Regions from separate parts of the Pseudomonas sp. R1-7 genome, predicted to be linked through region 2. Evidence: predicted binding sites of a transcription regulator. Region 2 holds the regulator's gene; each other region holds the start of a gene.
What was found. Region 2 encodes sigma-54, which starts transcription at its own class of promoters, with help from an activator protein. Its sites were predicted from a motif close to ANTGGCATNNANNTTGCTNT; they were not measured.

Region 1: a site for sigma-54 is predicted at 1,575-1,594, ahead of flgB (flagellar basal body rod protein FlgB). Genes of this name have one in related genera too.
Region 3: a site for sigma-54 is predicted at 1,526-1,545, ahead of flhA (flagellar biosynthesis protein FlhA). Genes of this name have one in related genera too.

The regions. Positions count from the first base shown of each region.
Region 1 is NZ_CP071661.1:1,576,960-1,587,372, reverse strand. It holds gene flgD (flagellar hook assembly protein FlgD) at 1-663, opposite strand, end outside; gene flgC (flagellar basal body rod protein FlgC) at 679-1,122, opposite strand; gene flgB (flagellar basal body rod protein FlgB) at 1,126-1,533, opposite strand; gene cheR (protein-glutamate O-methyltransferase CheR) at 1,785-2,612, opposite strand; gene J3P79_RS07005 (chemotaxis protein CheV) at 2,667-3,593, opposite strand; gene flgA (flagellar basal body P-ring formation chaperone FlgA) at 3,671-4,435, shown strand; gene flgM (flagellar biosynthesis anti-sigma factor FlgM) at 4,608-4,922, shown strand; gene J3P79_RS06990 (flagella synthesis protein FlgN) at 4,971-5,438, shown strand; gene J3P79_RS06985 (flagellar brake protein) at 5,531-6,277, shown strand; gene J3P79_RS06980 (MFS transporter) at 6,344-7,705, opposite strand; gene J3P79_RS06975 (glutamine synthetase family protein) at 7,776-9,017, opposite strand; gene J3P79_RS06970 (sensor histidine kinase) at 9,258-9,950, opposite strand; gene J3P79_RS06965 (tetratricopeptide repeat-containing response regulator) at 9,943-10,413, opposite strand, start outside.
Region 2 is NZ_CP071661.1:1,041,146-1,051,558, forward strand. It holds gene tldD (metalloprotease TldD) at 1-410, shown strand, start outside; gene yjgA (ribosome biogenesis factor YjgA) at 455-979, opposite strand; gene pmbA (metalloprotease PmbA) at 1,135-2,481, shown strand; gene J3P79_RS04545 (FagA protein) at 2,629-3,024, shown strand; gene J3P79_RS04550 (class II fumarate hydratase) at 3,017-4,393, shown strand; gene J3P79_RS04555 (hypothetical protein) at 4,421-4,861, shown strand; gene J3P79_RS04560 (superoxide dismutase) at 4,863-5,474, shown strand; gene J3P79_RS04565 (ZIP family metal transporter) at 5,505-6,395, shown strand; gene J3P79_RS04570 (HPr family phosphocarrier protein) at 6,435-6,710, opposite strand; gene rapZ (RNase adapter RapZ) at 6,726-7,583, opposite strand; gene ptsN (PTS IIA-like nitrogen regulatory protein PtsN) at 7,586-8,050, opposite strand; gene hpf (ribosome hibernation-promoting factor, HPF/YfiA family) at 8,063-8,371, opposite strand; gene J3P79_RS04590 (RNA polymerase factor sigma-54) at 8,448-9,947, opposite strand; gene lptB (LPS export ABC transporter ATP-binding protein) at 10,111-10,413, opposite strand, start outside.
Region 3 is NZ_CP071661.1:4,217,073-4,227,485, reverse strand. It holds gene flhB (flagellar biosynthesis protein FlhB) at 1-574, shown strand, start outside; gene J3P79_RS18795 (hypothetical protein) at 741-1,481, shown strand; gene flhA (flagellar biosynthesis protein FlhA) at 1,605-3,734, shown strand; gene flhF (flagellar biosynthesis protein FlhF) at 3,746-5,095, shown strand; gene fleN (flagellar synthesis regulator FleN) at 5,210-6,040, shown strand; gene fliA (RNA polymerase sigma factor FliA) at 6,037-6,780, shown strand; gene J3P79_RS18770 (chemotaxis response regulator CheY) at 6,948-7,319, shown strand; gene J3P79_RS18765 (protein phosphatase CheZ) at 7,338-8,123, shown strand; gene J3P79_RS18760 (chemotaxis protein CheA) at 8,154-10,403, shown strand.

The DNA of each region.
Region 1 (10,413 bases), 540 kb from region 2:
CATCAGTTCACCGCCCGTCTGGCTGATCGTCACGCTGCTGACCGTGGCCGGCAGGTTGGTGATCAGTGATGTGGCCTGGCCATCAATGGTGGTCGAGGCGCCAAAGCTGTAAGTGCCCGACTCGAGCGTGTTCCCCGCGTCGTCCTTGCCGTCCCAGATAAAAGCGGACTTGCCGGCATTCTGGCTGCCCAAGTCAATGGTGCGGACGGTCTTGCCATCCTTGTCCATGATCTTGACCGCGACGGAAGAGACCGAAGCCGGTACCACCACGGTGCCGTTGAAGCTCTTGGACGTGTCGACCACAGCCTTGTCGCCGGGAGCGATCACCGAACGCCCGACCAGGGACGAAGCTTGCAACGCCTGGGACGAGTTGTAGTTGCCGGCGATGCCGCTAACCGTATCGTTGAGCGTGGTGATGCCTTCCAGGCTGCTGAATTGCGCCAACTGGGCAACGAACTCGCCGTTGTCCTGGGGCTCCAGCGGGTTCTGGTTCTTCAGCTGGGTAACGAGCAGTTGCAGGAACGCATCCTTGCCCAATTCCTGGTTGCCGCTCGCCGCATTGGTTGCCGCGCCCAGGCCATCGGTCGTGGTGTTGGTCTTGACCGAGGAGTTGGCGAGAATCTCGTTGAGGCTCAAACCGCCGGTAGTGTTGGTGACGCTCATGTGACTCGCCCCTTATCACTGACCGAGGGTCAGGACCTTCTGCATCATGGTTTTGGCGGTGTTCATCATTTCGACGTTGGTCTGGAACGAACGACTGGCGGAAATCATGTCGGCCATTTCCTCGACGACGTTGACGTTCGGGTAATAGACATAACCCTTGGCGTCCGCGGCCGGGTGGTTTGGCTCATAACGTGCATCGAGGTTGCTCTGGTCTTCGACTACGCCAAGGACCTGTACGCCCTGCCCCGCCGCGTCCTGGTCTTGGAACAGCGAGTCACTGCCGCCGGACTGGCCGCCCTGGAACATGGTGGCGAACACCGGGTGGCGGGCGCGATAGGTCTGGTCGATGCTCGACGAAACGGTCTCGGCGTTGGCGATGTTACTGGCGACGGTGTTCAGGCGAGTGGTCTGGGCACTCATGGCACTGCCGGCGATGTTGAAAACGCTCGCGATCGACATGGCTTACTCTCCACGCAGGGCCGATACCAGCCCTTTGAATTTACTGTTGAGCAGGGTGAAGCTGGCCTGGAAGTTCACGGAGTTTTCCGCGTAGTTGGACTGTTCCAGTTGAGCGTCCACGGTGTTCTGGTCGATCGACGGTTGCATCGGCGTGCGATACATCAACGATTCGTCGCCGCTGCCCACGCCCTCGGCTTCGATATGACGGCTGTTGGTCATGTTCAAGGCGAAGTGGCCGTTCTTGGTTTTCTCGTTCTGCTCGGCGAGCACCTTGGAAAAGTCCAAGTCACGGGCCTTGTAGTTCGGGGTGTCGGCGTTGGCGATGTTGTTGGCCAAGACTTCGGCACGCTGGGCGCGGAAGCTCAGGGCCTGTTCGTGGATACCGAGCGCTTTATCGAAGCTGATGCTCATGTCGGAAACCTTTGGGTGACCAGAATGTACGTACGAAGGCTTTAGCAAGCGTCGTGCCACTTTTAAGAAGCCCGTAAACCGGGGCTTTGCGAGGATCGGCAAGGCGGCAATGCCAGAAAAGCGGCAATCGGTTTCCGCTGGCTGCCGCTTTTCTGCCGCTTCTCAGGCGCAATTGAGATCCAAACGGTGGGACGTTGCCGAAAAAAAACGGGAGCCCCTTGGGACTCCCGTTTTTTTACAACCCAAGCCAATCACTTCGCCTGGTAAATGATTCCCGGGCTGCACTGCACCATCTGGTAATGATCCGGCAAACCGTTGAGCGCCTCGGAAGCACCCAGGAACAGATAACCGCCTGGCTTTAGCGTGCTGTGGATACGCAGCAGGATGTCTTTCTTCACTTCGGCGGAGAAGTAGATCAGCACGTTGCGGCAGAAAACGATGTCGAACTTGCCCAGGCTGGCGTAGCTGTCCAGCAGGTTGAACGAGCGGAACTCCACGCGGCTCTTGATCGGCGCCTTGACCACCCATTTGCCGGGCCCCTTAGCGTCGAAATAACGTTGCAGGCGATCGGGCGACAGGCCGCGGCCGATGGCCAGGCTGTCGTACTCGCCGGTCTTGCAGTTATTGAGCATGGTCCCGGACAGGTCGGTGGCGACGATCTGCACGCCGCCCTTCAACTGGCCGATGTTGGTCCGCTCGAATTCGTCGATGGACATCGACAGCGAATAAGGTTCCTGCCCCGACGAACAGGCCGCCGACCAGATCCGCAGGCGCTGGCCCGGACTGGCCTTGATGGCCGCCGGCAACACCTTGTTCTTCAATACCTCGAAGGGATAGGTGTCGCGAAACCACAAGGTTTCGTTGGTGGTCATCGCGTCCACGACCATTTCGCGCAAGCCACTGCGCGGCTGGGTCTGGATACGCTGGACCAGCTCGCCCAATGACTTGATGCCCTGTTGTTCCATCAATTTATTGAGACGGCTCGACACCAGGTACTGCTTGTTTTCACCAAGCAAGATGCCACAGGCTTTTTCCAGGAAGACCCGGAACTGTTCGAAATCCAAATTACCCGTAGACAAGATACCGCCTCTTTTCACTGTGTTGACTTGCCGGGCGCACAACGCGCCCGACCTTTAGCCTGCTGTCTTGATTCGTTCGACAACCCGGGAAGCCAGGTCATCGGGCCGGAACTTCGCCAGGAAATCGTCGGCGCCGACTTTCTTTACCATCGCCTGGTTGAACACCCCGGACAACGAAGTATGCAAGATGATGTGCAGCTTTTGCATGCGTGGGTCGCTGCGTATCTCCGATGTCAGCGTGTAGCCGTCCATCTCCGGCATCTCGATGTCGGAGATCATCATCAGGAACTCTTCTTCCGGCTTCTTGCCCTCATCGACCAACTGGCGAAGATAATCCAGCGCTTGCCGTCCGTCGTTCAGGGCGACCACTTCGACGCCGACCGTTTGTAGACAGCGCGTAACCTGCTTGCGTGCCACCGAAGAATCGTCGACGGTCAGCACACGCAGGGAAACTGCTTTGTGCTGGGTCTCGGCATCCACCACGCCAACGGAAATGGTCTCCGGGGTCGGCGCCACTTCGGCGAGGATCTTCTCCACGTCGATGATTTCCACCAATTGGTTATCAACCCGGGTCACCGCCGTCAGGTAGTGATCGCGGCCGGTCCCCTTGGGTGGTGGATGGATCTCTTCCCAGTTCATGTTGACGATGCGCTCCACCGACCGCACCAGGAACCCTTGGGTCTTGGTGTTGTACTCGGTGATGATCACAAACGGATTGCTCTGGTCCAGCAACCGGCCGGAACCGGTCGCCATCGCCAAGTCGAGAATCGGGATGGTCGCTCCCCGGATATTCGCCACACCGCACACGACGGGACTGGATTTCGGCATCAGGGTGAGCTTAGGGCATTGCAGCACTTCGCGAACCTTGAACACGTTAATTCCATATAACTGTTGGCCGTCGAGACGGAACAACAACAGCTCCAGGCGATTCTGACCCACCAGCTGTGTGCGCTGGTTTACCGAATCCATCACTCCCGCCATGCCCTGACTCCTACTCACGCTAATGTGTCCGTCGCGCATTCATCACTAAACGGCACGGGGCTTGCTATTGAACCGGCATGAACGCACAAACGACATTTTCTCGACGCCTGACCACTCACTGCCGCCACTGGCTCGGTGCACTGCTGGCTGCCTGCCTGCTCGCGTCTGGCGGTCCTGCCGTCGGTGCTGCTGCTGTAACCTTGCCTGATCTCCTTATCGGCGTCACTCAGGGCTTTCTTGAGTTCACCGTAGAAGACTACCTGGCAACCAGTCAAACCGAAGGTCGCTACGAGATCGAAGTCAACCAGCTCGACCCTCGCCTGCGCATGCCAATGTGTGACAGGGAATTGACTGCCTCGCTGGAGAGCCCGGCCCGGCCGCTGGGCCGCGTCACGGTGAGGGTTCGTTGCGACAGCGCGGCGCCCTGGACCGTGTTCGTGCCCGCTCAAGTGCGTCTGTATCGGGAAATTGTCACCACCACTCGTCCACTCAAGCGCGCCGGGATTGTCGAGCCGCAGGACGTGGTCTTGCGTGAACGCGACGTCAGCCAGATCAGCCAGGGCTTCTTGACCTCCGTCGATGAGGCCATTGGTCAGAAACTTGTCCGACCAATGGTCGCCGACCAAGTGATTACCCAGGTGCATCTGGAACAGGCCGAAGTGGTTCGCAAGGGCGACCAGGTGGTCATTACCGCTCGCAGCGGAACCCTGGCCGTGCGGATGCCCGGCGAGGCCCTGGCCAACGGCGGCATGCGTGAACAGATTCGGGTAAAGAACCTCAACTCCCAGCGAGTCATCAAGGCCCAGGTGATAGCGCCTGGCCAGGTAGAAGTGGCTATGTAAGAGGCCGCAAGGAGGGTAGACAGGCTGGCGCTTGACCTCGGTGTTCCCTAGACTGTGCCTTGTACAGGGCAAGCGCAGACGTGCGCTCGTTCATTTGAAAAAATGAGCCTAAAGTTTTTTTGGGGATGGCCGAAAACATGGCAAGCGTCCAAATACCCAGAGGTTTTTTACCATGGTCATCGATTTCAATCGTTTAAACAGCTCCTCGCCCGTGACAGGCACAACGCGCACCAGCGCCAGCAAGGAAACCGTCGAAACCGACAAATCCAAGCCAGCCGACCAGGCCGCCACTGTCAAGAACGGGGAGTCGGTACACCTCAGCAATGAGGCTCAACAGTTGCAGAAGGTCACTGACAAGCTGCGCGATCAACCTGTCGTCGACAACGCCCGCGTGGCCGCGTTGAAAGCAGCAATCGCCGATGGCAGCTATCAAGTCGACAGCAACCGTGTAGCCAGCAAGCTGCTCAACTTCGAAGCCCAGCGCTAGGCCAACGCCTGCGCCAGGCTTTTGGACGCTTAAGACCCAAGGCCAGCCATGCACGACACTCATTTATTGCAACTGATCACCGACGACTTCGCTCCAGCGCAACAATTACTGGAGTTGTTGCAGACCGAAGCCCTGGCATTGCACGGGCGGGACATGCCGCTGCTGGAAAACATTCTGGCGCAGAAACAGGCATTGATCATTTTGCTCGACCAGCATGGCCGCAAGCGCAGCGAAATTCTCGCCAGCCTCAACCTGCCCGCCGATAACAGTGGCCTCGAGCAATTGGCCAGCCAATCGCCGATCGGCGATCAGCTGTTGTCGCAAAGCGCGGTGCTCAACGACCTGCTCAACCAATGCCAGGCCGCCAACGCTCGAAACGGCCAGTCCATCCAGATGCAGCAGGCCGCCACCGCCAATCAGTTGCGCATTCTCAACGGCGGCGAAATCCCGACGCTCTATGACGCCCGCGGCTCGACCGCAAAAATGGTCAAGCACCGCCCGCTCAGCCAGGCATGAAGCGAACGATGCCGGCGCACTATCAACGCGCGATACATGCTGGCAAAATGCTGGCTCTTTGTAGTCGTATTTTGCCTGGAGATTGACCCACCGTGTTCAATGCCTCAAACGCGGATGATGCTCCGCAGCCACCCAAGGTCCTCACCACCCCTCTGGAAATCTCCGGCAACCTGCGGATGCTGCAAGACAGCCATGACCCGCTGATCATCACCTTTCACGAGCGCAGCCAGCGGTTCCAGAGCTACCTGGTGGATGTCGATCGCGACAGCAACACCATCGCCCTGGACGAAATGATTCCTCGGGACGGTGAACGTTTCCTACTGGCGGGCGAGCCGTTTCGCGTCGAGGGTTTCCATGACGGCGTGCGCATTGCGTGGGAAGGCAACGGTCCGCTGACCATCCAAGAGTCGAGCGACGGTCGCTGCTATCGCGGCGCCTTGCCTGAAGAAGTGGTTTACCACCAACGTCGCAACGCCTTCCGGGCCGCACTGAAACTGGCGCAGTTGGTTAACGTGGAACTGGGTGGCGACAAGCTCAAGTCTCCGGTCAACGGCAAACTGCTGGATATCTCCGCAACCGGATGCAAGCTGCGCTTCGACGGCGACATCACCGAGCGGCTGCAACTGGGCCAGGTTTATGAACGCTTCATCGCCGCCCTGCCGTTCGGCAACATGACTGCACCCGTGGAGCTGCGCTACCTGCATTTCGAAGAGCGCATCAACACCACCTTCGCTGGCGTGCGCTTCCACAATATCAGCGGCCTGGTACAGCGCCAGGTTGAACGGTTCGTGTATCAATTGCAGCGTGAAGCCCGCCGGTTCGATAAAGACGATTTCTGAGTTTCTCGCGCGCTATAAAAAAACGGGCAATCCCTTGCAAGGATTGCCCGTTTTTTTATGCCGGACTCATGGCCTGGCCTGGGTGAAATCGGACGGTGGCGGTTGGTCACCGGCGTCTTCGGTGACCGGCTCCAGCTCTGGCTCCACCTCGGCGTCCGGATCGGGCGACGTCTGCATCTGCTCCTGCACCACCTGCTCGTCGACCCGCGGATCGAGGCACGCCACCAGCGGTGAGCTGGTCATGTTGTCCGGCATGGCCACATGGTGCAGCGGAGCGTCGTCGACCTGGTGCAAGTTGGTGACCGCTTTCGGCCGAATCCGCCACACCAGTACCAACGCGAACAACGCGAAGAAGCCGTAGAGCATCTGGCTGCCGAAAAGCTTCATCAGCACACCCGCCACCAACGGGCCAATACTCGCGCCAACGCCGTAGGTCACCAACAGCATCGCGGTGAGCGACACCCGGCGATCACCTTCGACGTGGTCATTGGAAAACGCCACCGCCAATGGGTACAGGCAAAACTGCACCAGCGAACAGCAGAACCCCGCGACGAACAACACTTCCAGCGGCACCTTCGACAAAATGGCCAGCGGCAATGCACACACCACCAGGGCCAGCGCGAAGCAGCGGATCAACAGGGCTCGATCATAACGATCCGACAGCCAGCCCAACGGCCATTGCACCAGCAGGCCGGCAAAGATGCAGCAACCCATGAACAGGCCGACCTGCTCGGTGCTCAGGCCCTGCTGAGAGGCGTACAGCGGCGCCAGGCCGTAGAAGGAGCCAACGATCAGCCCGGAGCCCAACACCGTGGTCAGCGACTGCGGCACACGCTTGATAAAGAAGCGCGGCTCCATGGGGGCCGGATGCAGCGGAGCCGGGTGGATCCGCCGGGTCAACGCCACTGGCACCAGGCACAGGGCGAAACACAAGGCCACCAACATCAGCAATTCCAGTCCCAGGGCCGGATGCATGACCAGGATCAGTTGGCCCAGCACCAGTCCCAGGTACGAAGCGATCATGTAGCCGCTGAACACCACCCCGCGCTGCTTGGCATCGGCCTGCTCGTTGAGCCAGCTTTCGATGACCATGTACTGGCACATCATGCCCAGGCCGACAATCATCCGCAGCACGATCCAGGCCGGCAGCCAGTCCACCAGGCCATGGCCCAACACCGCCGCGCCGACGATCCCGGCGCAAGCCGAATAGGCGCGAATATGCCCGACCCGGGCAATCAAGCGGTGGCCGATCTTGCCGCCCAGCACCAGGCCGAAGTAGTTCGCTGCCATCAGCGCACCGACCCACAGGCTGTCCACGTTGTCGGCGGCCAGGCGCAGGGCCAGGTAAGTACTCAAGAGGCCCGAGCCGATAAGCATCATCAGCGAGGCGAAATAAAGCGCTCGAAAAGGTTTCCAGATTTGGCGCATCGGCGTTCCGAGCGGCTCCTTGAGGTGAGTAAGGGCTATCGTTCGAAGATAGCCCGAATGCGACGGTTCGTTATGCCTGGGCCGCCAAGACGCGCCGCTCCCAGGGTGTGATTTCGTCAAAGAAACTGGTCAGTTCCAGGGTCTTCGAGGCAATGTAGCCTTCGATGAACTCGGTACCGAACAGTTCCTTCGCCAAGTGGCTACGCTTGAGACGTTCGAGGGCTGCATGCAAGGTACATGGCAAGGACAGATTATCCGGCACCTCGAACTCACCCTGGATCGCGTCGCCCGGTTCCAGGCGATTTTCTATGCCATGGAGCCCCGCCGCCAGGCTGGCGGCAATTGCCAGGTAAGGGTTGGCGTCGGCTCCCGGCAAACGATTCTCGACCCGCCGGGCCACCGGCGGACTCGCAGGAATCCGCAATCCGGCCGAACGATTGTCATGGGACCAGCACGCATTGTTTGGCGAGGCAAATGGATGGCAGAGGCGGTGGTAGGAGTTCACGTTCGGCGCGAACAGCGCGGTGAAATCCGCCATGCCGGCCTGTTGCCCGCCAATGAAGTGCCGAAACGTTGCCGTCGGCTCTCCCGCCTCGTCGCTGAACACATTGCGACCACTGTCCAGCTCGACGACACTCTGGTGAATGTGCATCGAACTGCCAGGCGTCCGCGCCAGCGGCTTGGCCATGCAGACCACCGTCAGGCCATGCTTGAGGGCCACTTCCTTGAGCAGATGCTTGAACAGGAATGTCTGGTCCGCCAGCAGCAGAGCATCACCGTGGAGCAGATTGATTTCGAATTGGCTGACGCCCATTTCATGCATGAACGTGTCGCGAGGCAAGCCCAAGGCCGCCATGCATTCATAAACTTCAGCGAAGAACGGACGCAGGCCGTTGTTGGAACTGATGCTGAACGCCGCTTGGCCATCTTCGCGTCGACCGTCCAGGCCCACCGGCGGCAGGAACGGCTGGGCAGGATCCGGATTGGGGGCGAACACAAAGAATTCCAGCTCCGTCGCCACGACCGGCGCCAGCCCGAGCGCGGCATACCGAGCGATCACGGCCTTGAGCTGGCCACGCGTCGACAAAGGCGAGCTTTCACCGCTGAGCTCGTCGGCATCGCAGATCGCCAAGGCGCGTGGCGGATGGCTCCACGGCAAGCGATGAATCTGCTGCGGATCGGCCACCAACGCCAAGTCGCCATCGTCACTGCCATAAAAGCGCGCTGGCGGGTAACCGCCCATGATGCATTGCAGCAACACACCCCGCGCCATCTGCAACCGCCGGCCTTCAAGGAAGCCCTCGGCGCTCATTACCTTGCCCCTGGGTACGCCATTCAAATCCGGCGTGACACATTCAATCTCATCAATGCCCGTCAATCGCTGTGCGAGTGAACGCTGGCCATCGGTCGTCATGACGCAATCCTTGTTATGTGCGAGCCGCGAACGGCAACCCGTACAAAATAGGCTCCGGCTGTTCGGAATATCAAGCACTCCGAGACAATAAACATCTGACATGGAACGCACAGGGTTCTGTACCGACCGAAGGCTGGCTCAGGGCAGATACAGCCTGAACACGCCGCCGCCCAGCACACCGCCGTTGGCAATCTCGGTACGCCCGCTCAAGCCGCCGCGCTGGTGCAGCCCGGCGATCCTGGCGGCGAAATACAAGCCCAGCCCAGTGCTGCCACTGCTGTGGTTGATACCCTGCACGTACTCGGCCTGACGCTCGATCATCTCGGCCGGGTAGCCCTCGCCGTCGTCATTGATGGTCAGCACCAACTGCCCGGCCTCGTCGCTCACGCTGATCAACAATGCCTGGCGCCCGTGGCGAATGGCATTGTTGATCATGTTGTCGAGCACCGAAGCAATCAGCTCGCGATCGAAGAAACCCAACGGGCTCAGCGGATCGACCTCATAGGTGGCCATGATGCCGCGACTGCGGAACACATCCTGATGACCGGCCAATTGCGCTTCAATGAAGTCATCCAGCTCATGGTAGGCCGGATGCAGCGGCAACTGATTGACACCCAGCTTGTACAACCCGAGCAACTGCACCAGCAGGCCATTGAGGTGGGCAAACTCGAACTCGATCACGCCCTGCTCCGAGGTCTGCCGCTCAGGCTCCGGCAAGCGCTCGAGCCATTGCGTGTGAGCCTGCATGAGCAAGGTCAGGGAGTTTTTCATGTCATGCACGGTAGACGCGATCACCGTGGAAAAATCGAGCGCCTGTTCGCTGTCATTCATCGCCAAATGCCTTGCTCCGCAGTTTCTGATAACGCGCATGACGCGCATCGGTATCGGGCATCATGCCCACCAGTTTCAGGCAGGCGCGACACTCCTGAAGCAACTCCGATTCCACGCTGGTATCGGTGCCGTGCAGCAGCGATTGCGCCATATTCAGGGCAATACTGATGTTCTTCGGTTGCATCTTCAGGGCACGCCGGAACAGCTCCCGCGCCTCGGGCAACGCGCCGGTCTTGTAGACGCGCACGCCCTCGCGGTTCAGCTCGGCGGCGGCGTTGCCCTGGTTGAGGATGTTCGGGTCGTCGGTGAGCTTGGCGATGCCCTGCATCACGGCCGGATCATCACCGTAGATTTCCGCGCAGTTCTTGAGCATCGACTCGCCGGCACTGGTCTGGCCGAGCATCTGCAATTGCTTGGCCACCAGCAAAGCGGCCTCGGCGCTCATGAATTGCTCCATGCCGTC
Region 2 (10,413 bases):
CGGGCAATGGTCGCCGCGAATCCTACGCACACCTGCCGATGCCGCGCATGACCAATACCTACATGCTGGGCGGCCAGAGCGATCCGGCGGAAATCATCGCCTCGGTGAAGAAGGGCATCTATTGCGCCAACCTGGGCGGCGGCCAGGTGGACATCACCAGCGGCAAGTTCGTGTTTTCCACCAGCGAGGCCTACCTGATCGAAGACGGCAAGATCACCGCGCCGGTCAAAGGCGCGACCCTTATCGGCAACGGGCCTGAGGCGATGAGCAAGGTGTCGATGGTTGGTAACGACCTGGCGCTGGACAGCGGCGTGGGGACGTGTGGCAAGGACGGGCAATCGGTGCCGGTGGGCGTCGGCCAGCCGACCCTGAAGATCGATGCGATTACCGTGGGTGGCACGGGCGCATGATGGAGCATCGGGTGGAGTGCATGGCCTCCACCCAAGGGCGTGCCTCAGCGCAGGCCGCGTTGAGTCTCGTCCAGCTCACGGATGTATTTGAAGATTTTACGGCTCGAGGCCGGCGGTTTGTTCTGCGCCAGTTCGTGCTGGGCCTGACGGATCAGGGAGCGCAGTTGCTGGCGATCAGCTTCCGGGTAATCGATGACGAATTTTTCCAGGGTGCCGTCATCGCCCGCGATCAAGCGATCGCGCCAGCGTTCCAGGTTGTGGAAGCGCTCGTTGTATTGCCGGGTGGAGGCGTCAAGCTGGTCGAGCAAAACGAGGATGGCGTCAGTGTCCTGGTCGCGCATCAGTTTGCCGATGAATTGCAGGTGCCGTTTACGCGCGATATTCGCGGTGTGCTTGGGCGCATCGGCCAAGGCCCGGCGCAAGGCGTCGGTCAGGGGCAGTTTGGCCAGCAAGTCAGGCTTGAGTGTTGTCAGGCGCTCGCCGAGGTCAACCAGAGCATGCAGCTCGCGTTTGACCTGGGATTTGCTTTTTTCACCCTCGTAGAGGGAGTCGTCGTAAGAATCAACCATGGTGGCAGTCCGCAAAGAAACGCCGCCATGATAACCAGTCGGGGGCCGCTTGTCCGGCCCGGTCGCTAGAAGGCCAAGGGTTTGTACGAAAAATCGCCGCGCAGGCCATTTGCGTTCGAACCGTTACCGAAAGCAGAATTTGAGTGGAGAACACCATGAGTGCAGTTCAAAGCGTCGGCCCGCAAGCATTGCCGGCACTGCAGGAACAAGTCGAGCAGATTCTCGCCGAGGCCAAGCGACAGGGGGCCAGCGCCTGTGAAGTGGCGGTATCGCTGGAGCAGGGACTGTCGACCTCGGTGCGCCAGCGCGAGGTGGAAACCGTTGAATTCAATCGCGACCAGGGTTTCGGAATTACCTTGTACGTAGGCCAGCGCAAGGGCTCGGCCAGCACTTCGGCCAGCGGGCCCGAGGCCATTCGCGAAACGGTGGCCGCGGCGCTGGCGATTGCCAAGCACACGTCCGAAGACGAAGCCTCGGGCTTGGCTGACGCCGCGCTGATGTGCAAGGAGCTGAAGGATTTTGACCTGTTCCACGCTTGGGAGATCACGCCCGAGCAGGCTATCGAACAGGCATTGCGCTGTGAGGCGGCGGCATTCGAGGCCGACAGCCGGATCAAGAACGCCGATGGTACGACGCTCAATACCCACCAGGGCTGCCGCGTCTATGGCAACAGCCATGGCTTTGTCGGCGGTTACGCATCGACCCGCCACAGCCTCAGTTGCGTGATGATCGCCGAGGCCGACGGGCAGATGCAGCGCGACTACTGGTACGACGTCAACCGCCAGGGCACCTTGCTGGCGGACCCGGTGAGCATCGGCCAGAAAGCCGCACAACGGGCAGCCAGTCGCCTGGGCGCACGGCCGGTACCGACCTGCGAAGTGCCGGTGCTGTTTTCTGCCGAACTGGCCGGTGGCTTGTTCGGCAGCTTCCTGTCGGCGGTGTCCGGCGGCAACCTGTACCGCAAGTCGTCGTTCCTCGAGGGCGCGCTGGGCCAGAAACTGTTCCCGGAATGGATGACCATCGACGAGCGACCACACTTGATGCAAGCCATGGGCAGTTCGGCGTTCGACGGCGATGGCTTGGCCACCTATGCCAAGCCGTTCGTGGAAAAAGGCGAGTTGGTGTCCTACATCCTCGGTACTTATTCGGGCCGCAAGCTGGGCATGCCAAGCACCGCCAATGCCGGCGGTGTACACAACCTGTTCGTTACCCATGGCGAAGAGGACCAGGCGGCACTGCTGCGGCGCATGGGCCGCGGCTTGTTGGTGACGGAACTGATGGGCCATGGCCTGAACATGGTCACAGGCGATTATTCCCGTGGCGCGGCGGGGTTCTGGGTCGAGAACGGCGAGATCCAGTTCCCGGTCCAGGAAGTCACCATTGCAGGGAACATGCGCGACATGTTCAAGCAAATCGTGGCGGTGGGGAATGATCTGGAGCTGCGCAGCAATATTCGCACTGGTTCGGTATTGATCGAACGGATGACCGTGGCGGGTAGCTAACACCTCAACGTATAAAACAAAGGCGCGTCATCCATCGAGGTGACGCGTTTTTTTTTGCCGGCAGATTTCCTTTGTACTTCTGTCTCGCTTGTTTTGCTTCTTATTATCATCTAATAATGAATCTCATTCGCCGAGCGGGACCCGGTCATGAGTGTTGCCCTGCACGAACAACCCTACCTTGAAAGCTGGCGCTGGATGAGTCGCCAGATCCGTTGCGCGACGAGTCCGGACGAGCCTCGGCTGATCGAGCATTACCTGGCCGAGGGCCGCTACCTTGCCTGCTGCACCGCCACTTCGCCGTGGATGATTTCCGAAACCGCCTTTCGCCTGCTCCTCGATACCGCCCGCGACGTCGCGCTGCCATGGCATTGGCGCAACCTGTGTCTCGATCAAGCCTGGCGTCCACTGCGCGATCTGGAGCAGCAGTCAAATTGCCGCTGCCGTCTCAGGCGTTGGCAAAGCTATGCCTGGGCACTGGCGACCTGCGCGCTGGAACCATCTATTTCCCTTACTGAACTGGAACAAGGATTCCCCGATGAGTAATACCCGTATCGAACGCGACAGCATGGGCGAACTCCAGGTGCCGGTGGCTGCGCTCTATGGCGCGCAGACCCAGCGTGCGGTGGATAACTTTCCTGTCAGTGGCCAGCGCATGCCGGCGCAGTTCATTCGCGCCCTGATCCTGGCCAAGGCCGCCGCCGCCAGGGCCAACGTAGAGTTGGGACAAGTCAGCGCGGCCCAAGGCAAGGCCATCGTCGATGCGGCCCAAGGCTTGCTGGAAGGCGACTTCATGGAACATTTCCCGGTAGATATTTTCCAGACCGGCTCCGGCACCAGTTCCAACATGAACGCCAACGAAGTGATCGCTACCCTCGCCAGTCGTCTGCTGGGAGAGCCGGTCAACCCGAACGATCACGTCAATTGCGGGCAGAGCAGCAACGACATCATCCCCACCAGTATTCACGTCAGCGCCGCGCTGGCCTTGCACGAGCAGTTGCTGCCGGCGCTGTCGCATCTGGTGCAGGTGATCGAGCGCAAGGCTGAAGAAGTCCATCCCTTCATCAAGACCGGCCGGACCCACCTGATGGATGCCATGCCGGTGCGCCTGAGCCAGGTGCTCGATGGGTGGGCGCAGCAGCTCAAGGCCAATATCGGTCATCTGCAGGACTTGCTGCCGAGCCTGCAATCCTTGGCCCAGGGCGGTACGGCGGTCGGCACTGGGGTCAACGCCCATCCACGCTTTGCCGAATTGTTCAGCCAACAACTGACGCAGTTGACCCAGGTGCAATTTACGCCGGGAACGAATCTATTCGCGCTGATCGGCTCCCAGGACACCGCCGTGGCGGTTTCCGGACAGCTCAAGACCACGGCCGTGTCGCTGATGAAAATTGCCAACGACCTGCGCTGGATGAATTCCGGGCCGCTGGCGGGCCTGGGCGAGATCGAGCTTGAAGGCTTGCAGCCGGGCTCCTCGATCATGCCCGGCAAGGTCAACCCGGTCATTCCTGAGGCCACGGCGATGGTGGCGGCCCAGGTGATCGGCAACGACACGGTGATCACCCTCGCTGGCCAGTCGGGAAATTTCGAACTCAACGTGATGCTGCCGATCATTGCCCAGAACCTGTTGAGCAGCATCACCTTGATGTCCACCGCGAGCCGGTTGCTGGCGGACAAGGCCATCGCCACGTTCAAGGTCAACGACGCCAGGCTCAAGGAGGCGCTGTCGCGTAACCCGATCCTGGTCACGGCGCTGAATCCGATCATCGGTTACCAGAAAGCCGCTGAAATCGCCAAGAAGGCTTATCAGCAAGGTCGCCCGGTCATCGATGTCGCCCTGGAGCACACCGACCTGACGCGCGCCGAGCTTGAGGTCCTGCTGGACCCCGAGAAACTCACCGCCGGGGGTGTGTGACCCCGACACTCATGTGGAGGACCCATCATGGAGCACTGGAAACGTACGATCGAGCGTGCCAATCGCTGTTTCATGCAAGGCGATTTGGTCGATGCTCGCGAAGCCTACCTGCAAGCGCTGGCGTTGGCGCAGGTGTTATTCGAGCGCTGGGCGGACGCGGATGAAGCCGTGGCGGCTTGTGTCGTGTCCCACCACAACCTGGCGGACCTGCACCTGCGCTTGAATCAGCCGGAGGAGAGCGCGGAGTACCTGTGCGCGATCCACCAGCGCCTGCTGACGACCCTGCAGGACGAACGCCTGGCCCCGGCCCTGCGTGCCGCTGCGATGCGCCAGAGCCACAAGACCTATGTCGAATTGTTGAATTTCATCAGCGAGCACGGCGAATACCCACGCACCCACCGCTTGCTCCACGGCGATGCCGCTTCAACCCGGCATCGCGACACCCCTCTTCATTACGGAGTCCATTGAAATGGCTTTTACCCTGCCTGCGTTGCCCTATGCCTACGATGCCCTGGAACCGCACATCGATGCGAAAACCATGGAAATCCACTACACCAAGCATCACCAGACGTACATCAACAACCTCAACGCGGCGGTGGAGGGCACCGAGTACGCCGATTGGCCCGTCGAGCAACTGGTGGCCAGCGTTGAGCAGCTTCCGCAGGCGTTCCAAGCTGCGGTGATCAACCAGGGCGGCGGCCATGCGAACCATTCATTGTTCTGGGAGGTGATGGCGCCCACCGGTGGTGGCCAGCCGGACGGCGCACTGGCGGCGGCGATCGAAGCGCAGCTGGGCGGCATCGAGCGATTCAAGGAAGCCTTCACTAAAGCCGCCTTGAGCCGTTTTGGCAGCGGCTGGGCCTGGTTGAGCGTAACCCCGCAAAAAACCTTGGTTGTTGAAAGCAGTGGCAACCAGGACAGCCCCTTGATGAGTGGCAACACGCCGATACTCGGCCTGGATGTGTGGGAGCACGCTTATTACCTGCTGTACCAGAACCGTCGCCCCGATTACATCAACGCGTTCTACAACGTGATCAATTGGCCAGAAGTTGCACGACGCTACCAGGCAGCGGTCGCTTGAGTCCCTACTAAGTACAATCCAAGGCTGATTATGGACACTGAAACTCTGGCAATAGGTGGCGGGCGCATGTTCCGCTACGCCTTGGGATCGCTGCTGCTGTTGGCCGGGATGACATTGCTGGTGGCGCAGGGACTGGCGTGGCTGGATCTGGAGCCGAAGTTGCTGCGTGCATTGCAAGGTGGCGGGCTTTGCGCCTTGGGCACCGCGCTGGGGGCGGTGCCGGTCCTGGTGATCCGGCGCATGCCCCAGGCCGTAAGCGATTCGCTGCTGGGGTTCGGTGCCGGGGTGATGCTCGCCGCCACGGCTTTCTCGCTGATCGTGCCGGGAATAGCCGCCGCCGAGCAGTTGGGGCTCACGCCTTGGGCTGCCAGCGGCCTTATCTGTTTTGGCATTCTTTCAGGGGCGTTCGGGCTGTATCTGGTGGACCGCAAGGTGTCGGCCAGCCCCGAAAGGCTGATCGCCGCGCCAGGACGCCCGATCATTGCGCCGCGGATCTGGTTGTTTGTCTTCGCCATCATTGCCCATAACATCCCTGAAGGAATGGCCGTTGGCGTCTCGGCGGGCGGCGGCATGCCGGACGCCGACAGCCTGGCGATGGGCATCGCCTTGCAGGACGTCCCGGAAGGGCTGGTGATCGCGCTGGTGCTTGCGGCTGCGGGAATGTCACGTGTCAGGGCTTTTATGATCGGCGCCGCGTCAGGGCTGGTCGAGCCGGTGTTCGCGCTGCTGTGCGCCTGGCTGGTCAGCCTGGCCGAGGTGCTGTTGCCGCTTGGACTGGCGTTGGCCGCAGGGGCGATGTTGCTGGTGGTGACCCATGAAGTGATCCCCGAATCTCGCCGCAATGGTCATGAGAAGCTGGCGAGCCTGGGATTGCTGGTGGGTTTTTGTCTGATGATGGTGATGGATACGGCGTTGGGGTGACAAGCGGTCCCTTCGCCGAAGTGCTCCAGTGCCGGGCGGTTACTCGCCTTCATCGAAATAGTTGTTGATCAACGCCACCAAGGCATCCATCGCTTCTTGCTCTTGTTCACCTTCAGTGCTCAGGTGGATCTTGGTGCCTTTGCCTGCGGCGAGCATCATCATCGCCATGATGCTTTTACCATCGACGGTGGTCTCAGGGTCGCGCCCGACCCTGATCGTGACATCCGGAAACTGACCCGCCACACCGACGAATTTCGCTGACGCTCGGGCATGCAGACCCAGCTTGTTGATGATTTCAATTTCCCGAGCAGGCATCGCGGTGTGAATCCTTTAGCTGAGGTCGCGGTGGCGAACCTGGACGTTCTTCAGGGATTGTTGCAGGAGCTGACCCAGGCGTTCGGTCAGGTAGACGGAGCGGTGATGTCCACCGGTACAGCCTATGGCGATCGTGACGTAGGCGCGGTTGCTCGCGGCAAAGCGGGGCAGCCATTTGAGCAGGTAGCTGGAGATGTCCTGGAACATCTCCTCGACATCCGGCTGGGCAGCCAGGTAATCGATCACCGGTTGGTCCAGCCCGGACTGCTCGCGCAGTTCCGGCTTCCAATAAGGGTTGGGCAGGCAGCGGACATCGAATACCAGGTCGGCGTCCACCGGCATACCGCGCTTGAAACCGAACGATTCGACGAGGAAGGCGGTACCCGGTTCCGGCTGGTTCAACAGGCGCAACTTGATGGTGTCGCGCAGTTGATACAGGTTCAGGTTCGTGGTGTTGAGCTTGAGGTCCGCCAGGTCCGCGATGGGGCCCAGCAGTTGGCTTTCGTCATGGATGGCTTCAGCCAGGGAGCGGCTGGCATTGCTCAGCGGATGACGTCGACGGGTTTCGGAGAAGCGCTTGAGCAAAGTTTCTTCATCGGCATCCAGGTACAGCACGTCGCACTGGATATGCCGGTTGCGCACTTCCTCGAGCAGTTCGGGGAATCGCGACAGATGGCTGGGCAGGTTACGGGCATCGATGGACACGGCGACCAGCGGTTGCGCCAGTTCGGTGTGGATCAGGGCGCGCTCGGCCAATTCCGGAAGCAGGCCTGCCGGCAAATTATCGATGCAATAGTAGCCGTTGTCCTCGAGCACATTGAGGGCGGTACTTTTACCGGAGCCGGAGCGGCCACTGACGATGATCATGCGCATGTTTAATGACCGCTCTGCTCGTCCAGGACAACCTGATACAAAGCTTCGTTACTCGGTGCGCTGCGCAGTTTTTCACGCACTTCCTTGCGGTCCAGCATGCTGGCGATCTGGCGCAGCAGCTCGAGGTGCGCATCGGTTGCCGCTTCCGGAACCAGCAATACGAACAGCAGGTCGACCGGCGCGCCGTCGATGGCGTCGAAATCTATGGGGGCTTCAAGGTGCAGCAGCGCGCTGATCGGCGCTTCACAGCCCTTGAGGCGGCAATGGGGAATAGCGATGCCGTTGCCAAAACCGGTGGAACCGAGTTTTTCACGGGCAATGAGGGCCTCGAAGACATCCTGCATCACCAGATCAGGCACCTCGCGGTGGATCAGGTTGGCGATTTGTTCGAGGGCTTTCTTTTTACTGCCACCCGGCGCGTTCACTTGGGAACGGCCGGGGGTCAGGATGGTTTCTAGTCGGATCATGGATTGGGGGGGTTAACGACCGGTTGCGCCCTGGAGGAGGCTCTGGGTCTTTTCCTTATGCTTTTTGAGTTGGCGATCCAGCTTGTCGGTCAGCAGGTCAATCGCGGCATACATGTCTGAATGCTCTGCGTTGGCAACCACTTCTCCGCCGGGAATATGCAGCGTGGCTTCGATTTTCTGCAGCAGCTTTTCGACGTTCATCGTGACTTGCACATTGGTGATCTTGTCGAAATGCCTTTCCAATCGGTCGAGTTTTTCGCCGATGTAGGTGCGCAGGGGTTCGGTCACTTCCAGTTGGTGTCCACTGATGTTGACTTGCATACAGCTTCTCCTTCGTTGCCAGTGCATAAAGCGGCAGGCTGGGTTGCCTGCCACTGGAACGCTGTGGCGTGGCCCGTTACATCAACCGCTTGCGTTCGCTCGAAGGTGCGATCCCGAGGGATTCGCGGTATTTGGCGACGGTACGGCGGGCCACCTGAATGCCTTGTGCCTCCAGTAAACCAGCGATCTTGCTGTCACTCAACGGCTTTTTCTGATTTTCCGCGGCGACCAGTTTTTTGATGATCGCGCGGATGGCCGTGGACGAGCATTCGCCGCCTTCGGAGGTGCTGACATGGCTGGAGAAAAAGTATTTCAATTCATAGATGCCCCGCGGGGTATGCATGAATTTCTGGGTAGTGACGCGTGAAATCGTCGATTCGTGCATGCCCACCGCCTCGGCAATGTCATGCAGGACCAACGGTTTCATCGCTTCGTCGCCATACTCCAGGAAGCCGCGCTGATGCTCTACGATCTGGGTGGCAACCTTCATCAGGGTTTCGTTGCGGCTCTGCAGGCTCTTGATGAACCAGCGCGCCTCCTGCAATTGGTTGCGCATGAAAGTATTGTCGGCGCTGGTGTCGGCACGTTTCACGAAGCCGGCGTACTGGGCATTGACGCGCAGCTTGGGCACCGACTCCTGGTTGAGCTCCACCAGCCAACGATCGTTGTGCTTGCGCACGATCACGTCGGGAACCACATATTCGGGTTCGGTGGATTCGATCTGCGAGCCGGGGCGCGGATTGAGGCTTTGCACCAACTCGATGACCTGGCGCAGCTCATCTTCCTTGAGCTTCATGCGGCGCATCAGTTGGCTGTAGTCGCGGCCGCCCAACAGGTCGATGTAATCGGTGACCAAGCGCTTGGCTTCAGTCAGCCAAGGGGTCTTGGCGGGCAGTTGGCGCAATTGCAGCAACAGGCACTCGCCCAGGTTGCGAGCGCCGATGCCCGCGGGTTCGAACTGCTGGATGCGGTGAAGGACGGCTTCGATTTCGTCCAGCTCGATGTCGAGCTCGGGGTCGAATGCTTCGAGAATTTCTTCCAGCGTCTCGTCCAGGTAGCCCTGATTGTTGATGCAATCGATCAGGGTCACGGCGATCAGGCGATCGGTATCGGACATCGGCGCCAGGTTCAATTGCCAGAGCAGATGACTCTGCAGGCTCTCGCCGGCGGAAGTGCGGGTGGTGAAATCCCATTCGTCGTCGTCGCCGCTGCTCGGCAAGCTGCTCGCGCTGGTCTGATAGACGTCTTCCCACGCAGTGTCCACGGGCAGGTCGTTGGGAATGCGCTCGTTCCATTCACCATCTTCGAGGTTATCCACCGTAGGGGCGGCTTCCTGCTGGTAGGACGGTTCCTGGATCTCGGGGGTGGTTTTCTGTTCGACGTTGTCGGCCAGTGGATCGGTGTTGTCGAAGTCGTCGCCTTCTTCCTGGCGCTCGAGCATCGGATTGGATTCCAAGGCCTCCTGGATTTCCTGTTGCAGATCCAGGGTCGACAATTGGAGCAGGCGGATGGCCTGTTGCAGCTGCGGTGTCATCGTCAGCTGCTGGCCCATTCTCAAGACTAGCGATGGTTTCATGGCAGGGGCTAAACACCTTATTTGCCGGCGCACATGCGCCATCCACTACAGGGCGCCGGAGCGCCAAACTTAAGCAAATTATATGCCTGAAACCGAGGTGTTTGCCTAGGGCGTCGTCACAATAAAATTGGCAACGCCCGGACGATTCGCCAGGCACTTGCGCTTACAGGCGGAACTCATGACCCAGATAAACTTCCTTCACCAGTTCGTTGGCCAGGATGGTGGCGGAGTCACCTTCGGCAATCAACTGGCCATCGTTGACGATATAGGCAGTTTCGCAGATATCCAGTGTTTCGCGAACGTTGTGGTCGGTGATCAACACGCCGATCCCCTTGGCCTTGAGGTGGTGGATGATCTGCTTGATGTCGCCGACCGAAATCGGGTCCACGCCGGCGAAGGGTTCGTCGAGTAGAATGAATTTCGGCGCGGTGGCCAGGGCGCGGGCGATTTCCACGCGACGACGTTC
Region 3 (10,413 bases), 2.8 Mb from region 2:
TCAACTGGTGGGTTGGAGCACGTTGTGGATGGCTTGCGGCTTGATTCTCATCGCCGCCATCGACGTGCCGATCCAGCTCTACCAGAGCAAGCAGAAATTGATGATGACCAAGCAGGAAGTGCGCGATGAGTACAAGGACTCGGAGGGCAAGCCGGAGGTCAAGCAGCGGATCCGCCAGTTGCAGCGCGAGGTCTCCCAGCGGCGGATGATGGCGGCGATTCCCGACGCCGACGTGGTTATTACCAACCCAACCCATTATGCCGTTGCGCTCAAGTACGATCCCGACAAAGGCAACGCCCCGGTTCTTTTGGCCAAGGGCAGCGATTTCCTGGCGTTGAAGATCCGCGAGATCGCCGTCGCCAACGAAGTGATGCTGCTCGAATCCCCGGCCTTGGCGCGGTCGATTTATTACTCCACGGAGCTCGACCAGGAAATCCCCGGAGGCCTGTACTTGGCCGTGGCCCAGGTGCTGGCCTACGTCTACCAGATCCGCCAGCACCGCGCGGGCAAGGGCAAGCGTCCGGAGCCGCTCAAGGACCTGCCGATCCCGCCGGATCTGCGGCGCGATTCCTGAGTCGACCGATTGTCGCAAGAATCGGCGCTGGACTGTTGTGGCGACAGTATCTTACTGCGTTGGGTCGTTCCGTCTCTACTGTCAGGACTGTCAGGACTGACAGTAGACGGCAGCGTTCTCTGTCCCTGTAATGGGTTCTCGACCAATCATCACAAGAGACCATGACATGACTAAGCCCCCGTGCCCGCGTCCGCCACCGCTCCCGCTCTCGCTCCAGAATCGTGAGGGCAAGGACCGCCCGATTAAAAATCTAAGGGGCATGGCGCTGGAATTCGTGGCGGGGACGGTTAAACGCAGTCCGGATAGAAAGAGCATCAACTGTCAGTTCACGTTCGACATGGTGCTGGAATTCAAGAACTTCAAGGAAGCGGCCAATAGTTGGTTGCCTGATTATCTAGACCATGAGGAAAATGCCATCCGGCCTGAACTGCTTGGCTTGGCCTATCACAATTCATTCAATTATCTTGCTGGTCAAGCTGGCCGTATCAATAGCAGCGAAGCCTTGTTCAAGCTGTTTGACAATCCTCGAGACTATATCAGTGAGTGGTGGGGGAGCGCCCTGAAGTGGTGTTATCGCCTACCGGATTTTCAGATCGTTGAAGGCAAATTGCGGATCTTCGCGGGCACGTACTTTGAGAAGTGGGATGGATCGAATATCTCGATCGCTGAGCTTCCGCTCATTCCCTTTGAATGGGCACTCAACGTAATGGAGGGCCACGAAAAAAAATCGTCCGACAAGCCTTCGTCCGACTCCGTGGCGCCAGGTTCAGTGGTTACGTTCATGTACATGAGCGAGGACAAGGTTCTAGTCGATGGCTCGTTAATGTTCAGGGGAACGCGGTACGTCAGGGCCTGGGAGTTGGGTTCGGAGGACATTACGCCGGAGCAAATACTGATAGCGCAATGATCGCCCGATGCGTCGAGCGGCTATGAATGCGTGCTGTTGAGAAAGTTGGAAAGCTTCTTGCAATACCCCGTCTGCGCCCCTTCCGGGCGTCAAAAGTTTGCTTCACAGGAACGGGGAATATTGGTGGATCGCTCTCAGTTACTCAGCACCGCGCGCAGCAACGTAGCAGACCTCAGCCGGGGTAATGTGGGCGTGCCGCTGTTGCTGCTGGTCATGCTCGCCATGATGATGTTGCCGGTGCCGCCGTTCCTGCTGGACGTGTTCTTCACGTTCAACCTCGCCCTGTCGATCGTGGTGCTGCTGGTGTGCGTATATGCCTTGCGCCCACTGGATTTCGCCGTCTTCCCGACCATCTTGCTGGTGGCGACGCTGTTGCGCCTGGCGCTGAACGTGGCATCCACCCGGGTGGTGATGATTCATGGCCACGAGGGCCACGCCGCCGCCGGTAAGGTGATCCAGGCCTTCGGTGAGGTGGTGATCGGCGGCAATTACGTGGTCGGTATCGTGGTCTTCGCGATTTTGATGATCATCAACTTCGTCGTGGTGACCAAGGGCGCCGGGCGGATTTCCGAAGTGAGCGCGCGTTTCACCCTCGATGCGATGCCCGGCAAGCAGATGGCGATCGACGCCGACCTCAACGCTGGCCTGATCGACCAGGGCCAAGCCAAGACCCGTCGCCTGGAAGTCGCCCAGGAAGCCGAGTTCTACGGGTCCATGGACGGTGCCAGTAAATTTGTCCGCGGCGACGCCATCGCCGGCCTGCTGATTCTCTTCATCAACCTGATTGGCGGCATGGCCGTCGGTATCTTCCAACACGGCATGACCTTCGGCGACGCCGGCAAGGTCTACGCCTTGCTGACCATTGGTGACGGTTTGGTGGCGCAATTGCCATCACTGTTGTTATCCACAGCGGCGGCAATCATGGTGACGCGTGCTTCGGGCTCCGAAGACATGGGCAAGCAGATCAACCGTCAGATGTTCGCCTCGCCCAAGGCCCTTGCCGTGGCGGCCGGCCTGATGGCGGTGATGGGCCTGGTGCCGGGGATGCCCCACTTTTCTTTCCTGAGCATGGCGGCCTTGGCCGCAGGTGGCGCCTACCTGTTCTGGAAAAAACAGAATGTGCAGAAGGTCCAGGCGCTGGAAGAGGTCAAGCGTCAGCAGGAGCTGCTGCCGTCGCCGGCCCGCGCCATGGAAACCAAGGAGCTGGGCTGGGATGACGTAACCCCGATCGACATGATCGGCCTGGAAGTCGGCTATCGCCTGATTCCCTTGGTCGACCGCAACCAGGGTGGTCAATTGCTGGCGCGGATCAAGGGCGTGCGCAAGAAGCTGTCCCAGGACTTGGGCTTCCTGATGCCCACCGTTCATATCCGCGATAACCTCGACCTGGCACCGAGCGCCTATCGCTTGACGCTCATGGGCGTGATCCTGGCCGAAGCCGAGATCTACCCGGACCGCGAGCTGGCGATCAACCCCGGGCAGGTCTACGGTTCGCTCAATGGCATTACCGCCAAGGATCCGGCTTTCGGCCTGGAAGCGGTGTGGATCGAAATCAGCCAGCGGGCCCAGGCGCAGTCCCTCGGTTATACCGTGGTGGACGCCAGCACGGTCGTGGCGACCCACTTGAACCAGATTCTTTACAAGCATTCCAGCGAGCTGATTGGTCACGAAGAAGTCCAGCAATTGCTGCAAGTACTGGCCAAGGGCTCGCCGAAGCTGGCCGAAGAGCTGGTGCCGGGTGTGGTTTCGCTGTCGCAATTGCTCAAGGTATTGCAGGCGCTGCTGGCCGAACAGGTTCCGGTGCGCGATATCCGCAGCATTGCCGAAGCGATCGCCAACAACGCTTCGAAGAGTCAAGATACCGCCGCTCTGGTGGCTGCGGTGCGGGTTGGCGTATCCCGCGCAATCGTCCAAAGCATTGTAGGCACTGAGTCTGAGCTGCCTGTGATCACTCTGGAGCCAAGGTTGGAACAGATATTGCTCAATAGTCTGCAGAAGGCAGGACAAGGCTCGGAAGAGGGTGTTCTGCTGGAGCCAAGCATGGCCGAGAAGCTGCAGCGTTCGCTGATCGACGCAGCCCAGCGGCAAGAGATGCAAGGCCAGCCAGTGATCCTGCTGGTGGCCGGTCCGATTCGAGCGATGCTCTCGCGATTCGGGCGCCTCGCGGTCCCGGGGCTGCATGTGCTGGCGTACCAGGAAATACCGGACAACAAGCAAGTGACCATCGTTGCGACAGTAGGGCCCAACGGCTGAGGTAGTGGTTTATGCAAGTGAAGCGTTTTTTCGCCGCCGATATGCGTCAGGCCATGAAACTGGTTCGTGACGAGCTGGGCGCTGAAGCAGCCATCATCGGCAACCGTCGTATCGCCGGCGGTGTCGAGCTGACGGCGGCCCTGGATTACAAATTGTCGGCGCTGGCCCCGCGCGTTCCAAACATGGAACTCGAGGACGAGCTGCGCAAGACCCAGTCGCGCATCGCCAGCGCCCAGGCCGAGCTGAGCCTGCGCGCCAGCGAAGGCACGGGCAGCGCGGGCACCAATCGTCAATTGTTCGCCGGCCAGCCCTTGACCGCAGGCCTGCCGCTGACCGCTGCCGAACCGCTGATCGAGCCGACGCCGGCCGAGCCGCGTCGTCCGGCACCCGCGCCAGCCGCCCCGGCCCCAGGCGTTGATCCGCGTGCCCTGGACTCGATGCGCTTCGAACTCAACAGCCTGCGCGAGTTGATGGAAGTCCAGCTCGGTTCGCTGGCCTGGAACCAACTGCAAGGCAGCCGTCCGGCCCAGGCCAACCTGTGGCGTCGCCTGCAACGCATTGGCTTGTCCGGCCCGTTGGCGCGCGACCTGCTGGCCCTGATCAACGACATCGACGAGCCTCGCCAGGCCTGGCGCATGTTGCTGGCTCACCTGGCGCGGATGATCGCCACGCCGGAAATCGAGCCACTGGAGGAGGGCGGAGTGATTGCCATGGTCGGCCCGGCCGGCATGGGCAAGACCACGACCCTGGCCAAGCTCGCGGCCCGTTATGTACTCAAGTACGGCGCCCAGAGCATCGCCCTGGTGAGCATGGACAGTTTCCGCATCGGCGCCCAGGAGCAACTCAAGACCCTGGGTCGGATCCTCAACGTGTCGGTGACCCATGTGGATCCGGGTCAATCCCTGGCCCAGGCGCTGGAGCCGCTGATGCGCAAACGCGTCGTGCTGATCGACACCGCCGGCCTGCAAGCCAGCGATCCGGCCCTGCGCATGCAGCTGGAAAGCCTGGCCGGGCGTGGCATCAAGTCAAAAAATTATCTCGTGTTGGCAACCACCAGCCAGAAACAGGTTCTAACCGCCGCATACCACAGCTACAAACGCTGCGGGCTGGCCGGCTGCATCCTGACTAAGCTGGACGAAACGGCAAGCCTGGGCGAGGTGTTGAGCCTGGCGATCGGTCATGAACTACCGGTGGCCTACCTGACCGACGGGCCGCGGATCCCGGATGATTTGCATCTGCCGCGCCGTCATCAACTGGTCAGTCGTGCCGTGAGTGTGCAAATGCAGGAAGAACCCAGCGAAGAAGCCATGGCTGATATGTTCGCTGACATCTACCACAGCCCGACCAAGCAGGTTGGCTGAGGTAATCATGAATATTTTTTGTACCTACATCGATGGTCTGCCATGCATTGTTCCGAGTGAACGCGCAGCCAGTAATGTGGCCTCCGTCTAAGTAAGACAAGGTAAAGAACGAACATGGGCAGCATGCATCCCGTACAGGTGATCGCGGTGACCGGCGGCAAAGGTGGCGTCGGGAAGACTAACGTGTCAGTGAACTTGTCCCTGGCTCTGGCAGAGCTTGGCCGACGGGTCATGCTGCTGGACGCCGACCTGGGCCTGGCGAACGTCGACGTGCTGCTGGGGCTCACACCCAAGCGCACGCTGGCGGACGTGATTGAAGGGCGCTGTGAGTTGCGCGACGTGCTGTTGCAGGGCCCCGGCGGGATTCGCATCGTGCCGGCCGCCTCCGGCACCCAGAGCATGGTGCACCTGACGCCTGCGCAGCACGCCGGCCTGATCCAGGCGTTCAGCGACATCGGTGACAACCTCGATGTGCTGGTGATCGACACGGCTGCCGGTATCGGTGACTCGGTGGTCAGTTTTGTCCGCGCCGCCCAGGAAGTCTTGCTGGTGGTCTGCGACGAACCGACGTCGATCACCGACGCCTACGCCCTGATCAAACTGCTTAACCGCGACTATGGCATGAACCGCTTCCGCGTCCTGGCCAACATGGCCCAGAGCCCACAGGAAGGACGCAACCTGTTCGCCAAGTTGACAAAGGTCACGGACCGCTTCCTGGACGTCGCCCTACAATACGTCGGCGCAGTGCCTTACGACGAAAGTGTACGCAAGGCGGTCCAGAAGCAACGTGCCGTTTATGAAGCTTTTCCACGTTCCAAATGCGCGCTGGCGTTCAAGGCGATCGCCCAGAAAGTCGATACCTGGCCTCTGCCGGCCAACCCACGCGGGCATCTGGAATTTTTCGTCGAGCGTCTCGTGCAACAAACAGCAGGGCCCGTGTTATGACAGCCAGCGGTTACAACCATCTCTACAAAAAATCGGCACGGGACGCCCAGTACGAGTTGATCGAGCGTTACGCGCCCCTGGTCAAGCGCATCGCCTATCACTTGCTGGCGCGCTTGCCGGCCAGTGTGCAGGTCGAGGACTTGATCCAGGCGGGCATGATCGGCCTGCTCGAAGTGTCGAACAAATACGACGCGAGCAAGGGCGCCAGCTTCGAGACATACGCCGGTATCCGCATCCGCGGGGCGATGCTCGATGAAGTCCGCAAGGGCGACTGGGCGCCGCGTTCGGTGCATCGCAATACGCGCATGGTCAGTGATGCGATTCGCGCGATTGAAGCGAAAACCGGACGAGACGCTAAAGATCACGAAGTTGCAGCCGAACTCCAGTTGAGTCTCGATGATTATTACGGGATTTTGAACGATACCTTGGGCAGTCGCCTGTTCAGTTTCGACGACCTGTTGCAGGACGGCGAGCACGAAGGGCTGCACGAGGATAACGCGAGTGCTCACATGGAGCCGTCGCGTGACCTGGAAGATGAGCGTTTCCAGAGCGCGCTGGCGGATGCGATCGCCAATTTGCCGGAGCGTGAGCGACTGGTCTTGGCGCTGTACTACGACGAAGAGCTGAACCTCAAGGAAATCGGTGAGGTCCTGGGGGTCAGCGAATCGCGGGTCAGCCAGTTACACAGCCAGTGCGCGGCCCGCTTGCGGGGGCGTTTGGGGGAGTGGCGAGCGCGCTGACGAGCAGTGTGGGGACACTGCGAACGAGGCTGGCATGGCACGCGCCGGGCCAGTCTCCACCCGTTGTGCTCCAGACCGTTGTCGAGTGTTGTGCCGGATTGATTGAAATGGCGCGTCCAGGTGCTGGGCGCGTTTAAGACTGCTTGGAGGTCGAATTGGACAAGAACATGAAAATCCTCATCGTTGATGACTTCTCAACGATGCGGCGGATCATAAAAAACCTGTTGCGTGACCTCGGGTTCACCAACACGGTCGAGGCCGACGATGGCACTACCGCCATTCCGGTCCTCAACAGCGGGAGCATCGACTTTCTGGTGACTGACTGGAACATGCCTGGCATGACCGGTATCGACTTGCTGCGCCACGTGCGCGCCGATGAAAAACTCAAGCACCTGCCGGTGCTGATGGTCACTGCCGAAGCCAAGCGCGAGCAGATCATCGAAGCCGCCCAGGCCGGTGTTAACGGCTATGTGGTCAAACCCTTCACGGCCCAGGCGTTGAAAGAGAAGATCGAAAAAATCTTCGAACGCATCGGTTAACGGCGCCACGGGGGAGCTATGGACAACGAATCTTCAATGGGCGATTTCGAATCGACCCTGAAAAAACATGCCCGCGAACTGGTCGACAGCCTTGAAAAGGGCCGCTTCGGCGATGCGGTTCAAATGATTCATGAGCTCAACCAGACCCGGGATCGTGGTCTGTACCAGGAAGTCGGCAAGCTCACCCGTGAACTGCACAGCGCGATCGTCAATTTCCAGATCGATCCGAACATGCCGCAGGCCGAGGAAGTCTCGCAGATCACCGACGCCACCGAGCGCCTGGGTTATGTGGTCAAGCTGACCGAAGCCGCGGCCAACCGCACCATGGACCTGGTGGAAAGCGCAACGCCCCTGGTCAACGGCCTGAGCGAGGAAGCCCAGGCGTTGAGCACCGATTGGGGACGGTTCATGCGTCGCGAAGTCGGCGCCGAGGAATTTCGCGAACTGGCCCGTCGGGTCGACGGATTCCTGGCGCGCAGCAGCACCGAGAACCGCGCCGTGGCCGGCAACCTCAACGACATTTTGCTGGCCCAGGACTATCAAGACCTGACCGGCCAAGTGATCAAGCGCGTGACCCAGTTGGTCACCGAAGTTGAAAGCAATTTGCTCAAGCTGGTGTTGATGGCAAGCCAAGTGGATCGCTTTGCCGGCATCGAACACGACCGCGCGGCGATACTTGCTGAAAAAGATCCACAAAAACATCTCTCTCAGGGTGAAGGTCCGCAAATTCATGCCGATAAAAGAGAAGACGTTGTGTCCGGTCAGGACGATGTGGACGATTTGTTGTCCAGCCTTGGATTTTGAGTTTTAGCCCTATTTTAGGAGCAGCCATTAATGAGCTTCGGCGCCGATGAAGAGATCCTTCAGGATTTCCTGGTTGAGGCCGGCGAGATTCTAGAGCAACTGTCCGAACAGCTGGTCGAGCTGGAAAGCCGACCTGATGATGCGGATCTGCTCAATGCAATTTTTCGCGGTTTCCACACTGTAAAAGGAGGCGCCGGCTTCCTCCAGCTCAACGAGCTGGTGGAGTGCTGCCACATTGCCGAGAACGTGTTCGACATCCTGCGCAAGGGTGAGCGTCGCGTCGACTCGGAGCTGATGGACGTGGTGCTCGAAGCCTTGGATGCGGTCAACAGCATGTTCAGCGAAGTGCGCGAGCGCTCGCCGATCACCCCAGCCACCCCCGAGCTGCTCGCCGCGCTGTCGCGCCTGGCCGAGCCGCAGTCGGCTGACGAAGCCGCGCCGGCTGCCGAGCCTGTGGTTGAAGAGCCGGTTGCCGAAGAATCGGGTGACATTACCGATCACGAATTCGAATCGCTGCTGGACTCGCTGAGCGCCGTCAAGGCCGAAGCCGAGGCTCCGGCCGCACCTGCTGCGCCAGCCGCCAATGCCGCTGCCAGCGATGAAATTACCGACGATGAGTTCGAGTCGCTGCTCGACCAACTGCACGGCAAGGGCCAGTTCGCCGCCGATGCGGTCGCGGCCCCGGCTGCCCCGGCTGCGCCAAAGGCAGCGGGTGATGACTCGGACATTACCGATGACGAATTCGAAGCCTTGCTCGACCAGTTGCACGGCAAGGGCAACTTTGCCGTCGATGCACTGGACTCGGCCATCGCTTCGGCGCCGACGCCGGCCAAGCCAGCGGCCGCGGCAGCCGGTAGCGATCTGATCAGCGACCACGAATTCGAATCGCTGCTCGACGAACTGCACGGCAAGGGCAAGTTCAGCGAAGTGGGTGCGGCTGCCGCTGCGCCTGCCGCTGCCGCCACTGCCGCGCCCGCCGCCAAGGCCGCGCCGAAGCCGGCTGCCAAGGCAGCGGAACCGAAAGCTGAAACACCCAAGCCTGCCGCCGCAGCGGCGCCTGCCCCTGCTCGGGCTCCTTCCGCCGCGCCCGCCGAAAAACCGGCCAGCGAAGCCGAGACCACCGTTCGGGTCGACACCGCGCGCCTGGACGAGATCATGAACATGGTCGGCGAACTGGTGCTGGTGCGTAACCGCCTGGTGCGCCTGGGCCTCAACAGCCAGGACGAAGCCATGTCCAAGGCCGTGTCGAACCTCGACGTGGTCACGGCCGATTTGCAGACCGCGGTCATGAAGACCCGGATGCAGCCGATCAAGAAAGTCTTCGGGCGCTTCCCGCGCCTGGTTCGTGACCTGGCTCGCCAGCTCAAGAAAGAAATCAACCTGGAATTGGTGGGTGAAGAGACCGACCTGGACAAGAACCTTGTCGAGGCCCTGGCCGACCCGCTGGTCCACTTGGTGCGTAACGCGGTCGACCACGGCATCGAGTCGCCGGAAGAGCGCGAAGCCTCGGGCAAGGTCCGTAGCGGCAAGGTGATCCTAGCCGCCGAGCAGGAGGGTGACCACATCCTGCTGTCGATTTCCGACGACGGCAAAGGCATGGACCCGAACGTCCTGCGTGCCATCGCCGTGAAGCGTGGTGTGATGGACAAGGATGCCGCCGACCGCCTGAGCGACACCGAGTGCTACAACCTGATCTTCGCCCCGGGCTTCTCGACCAAGACCGAGATCTCCGACGTGTCGGGCCGTGGCGTGGGCATGGACGTGGTGAAGACCAAGATTTCCCAGCTCAACGGTTCGATCAACATTTACTCGACCAAGGGGCAGGGCTCGAAGATCGTCATCAAGGTCCCATTGACCCTGGCGATCATGCCGACCCTGATGGTGATGCTGGGCAACCAGGCGTTCGCTTTCCCGCTGGTCAACGTCAACGAGATTTTCCACCTCGACCTGTCGCGTACCAACGTCGTCGACGGGCAGGAGGTGGTCATCGTGCGGGACAAGGCGCTGCCGCTGTTCTACCTCAAGCGCTGGCTGGTCAGCTCCGCCGCCCATGTGGAACAGGGCGAAGGCCATGTGGTGATCCTATCGGTAGGTACCCAGCGGATCGGCTTTGTCGTCGACCAGTTGGTGGGCCAGGAAGAAGTGGTCATCAAGCCGTTGGGCAAGATGCTCCAAGGCACCCCGGGCATGTCCGGCGCCACCATCACCGGCGACGGTCGCATCGCATTGATTCTCGATGTGCCGAGCATGCTCAAGCGTTACGCCGCCCGGCGTATTTGATTCTGGAGGG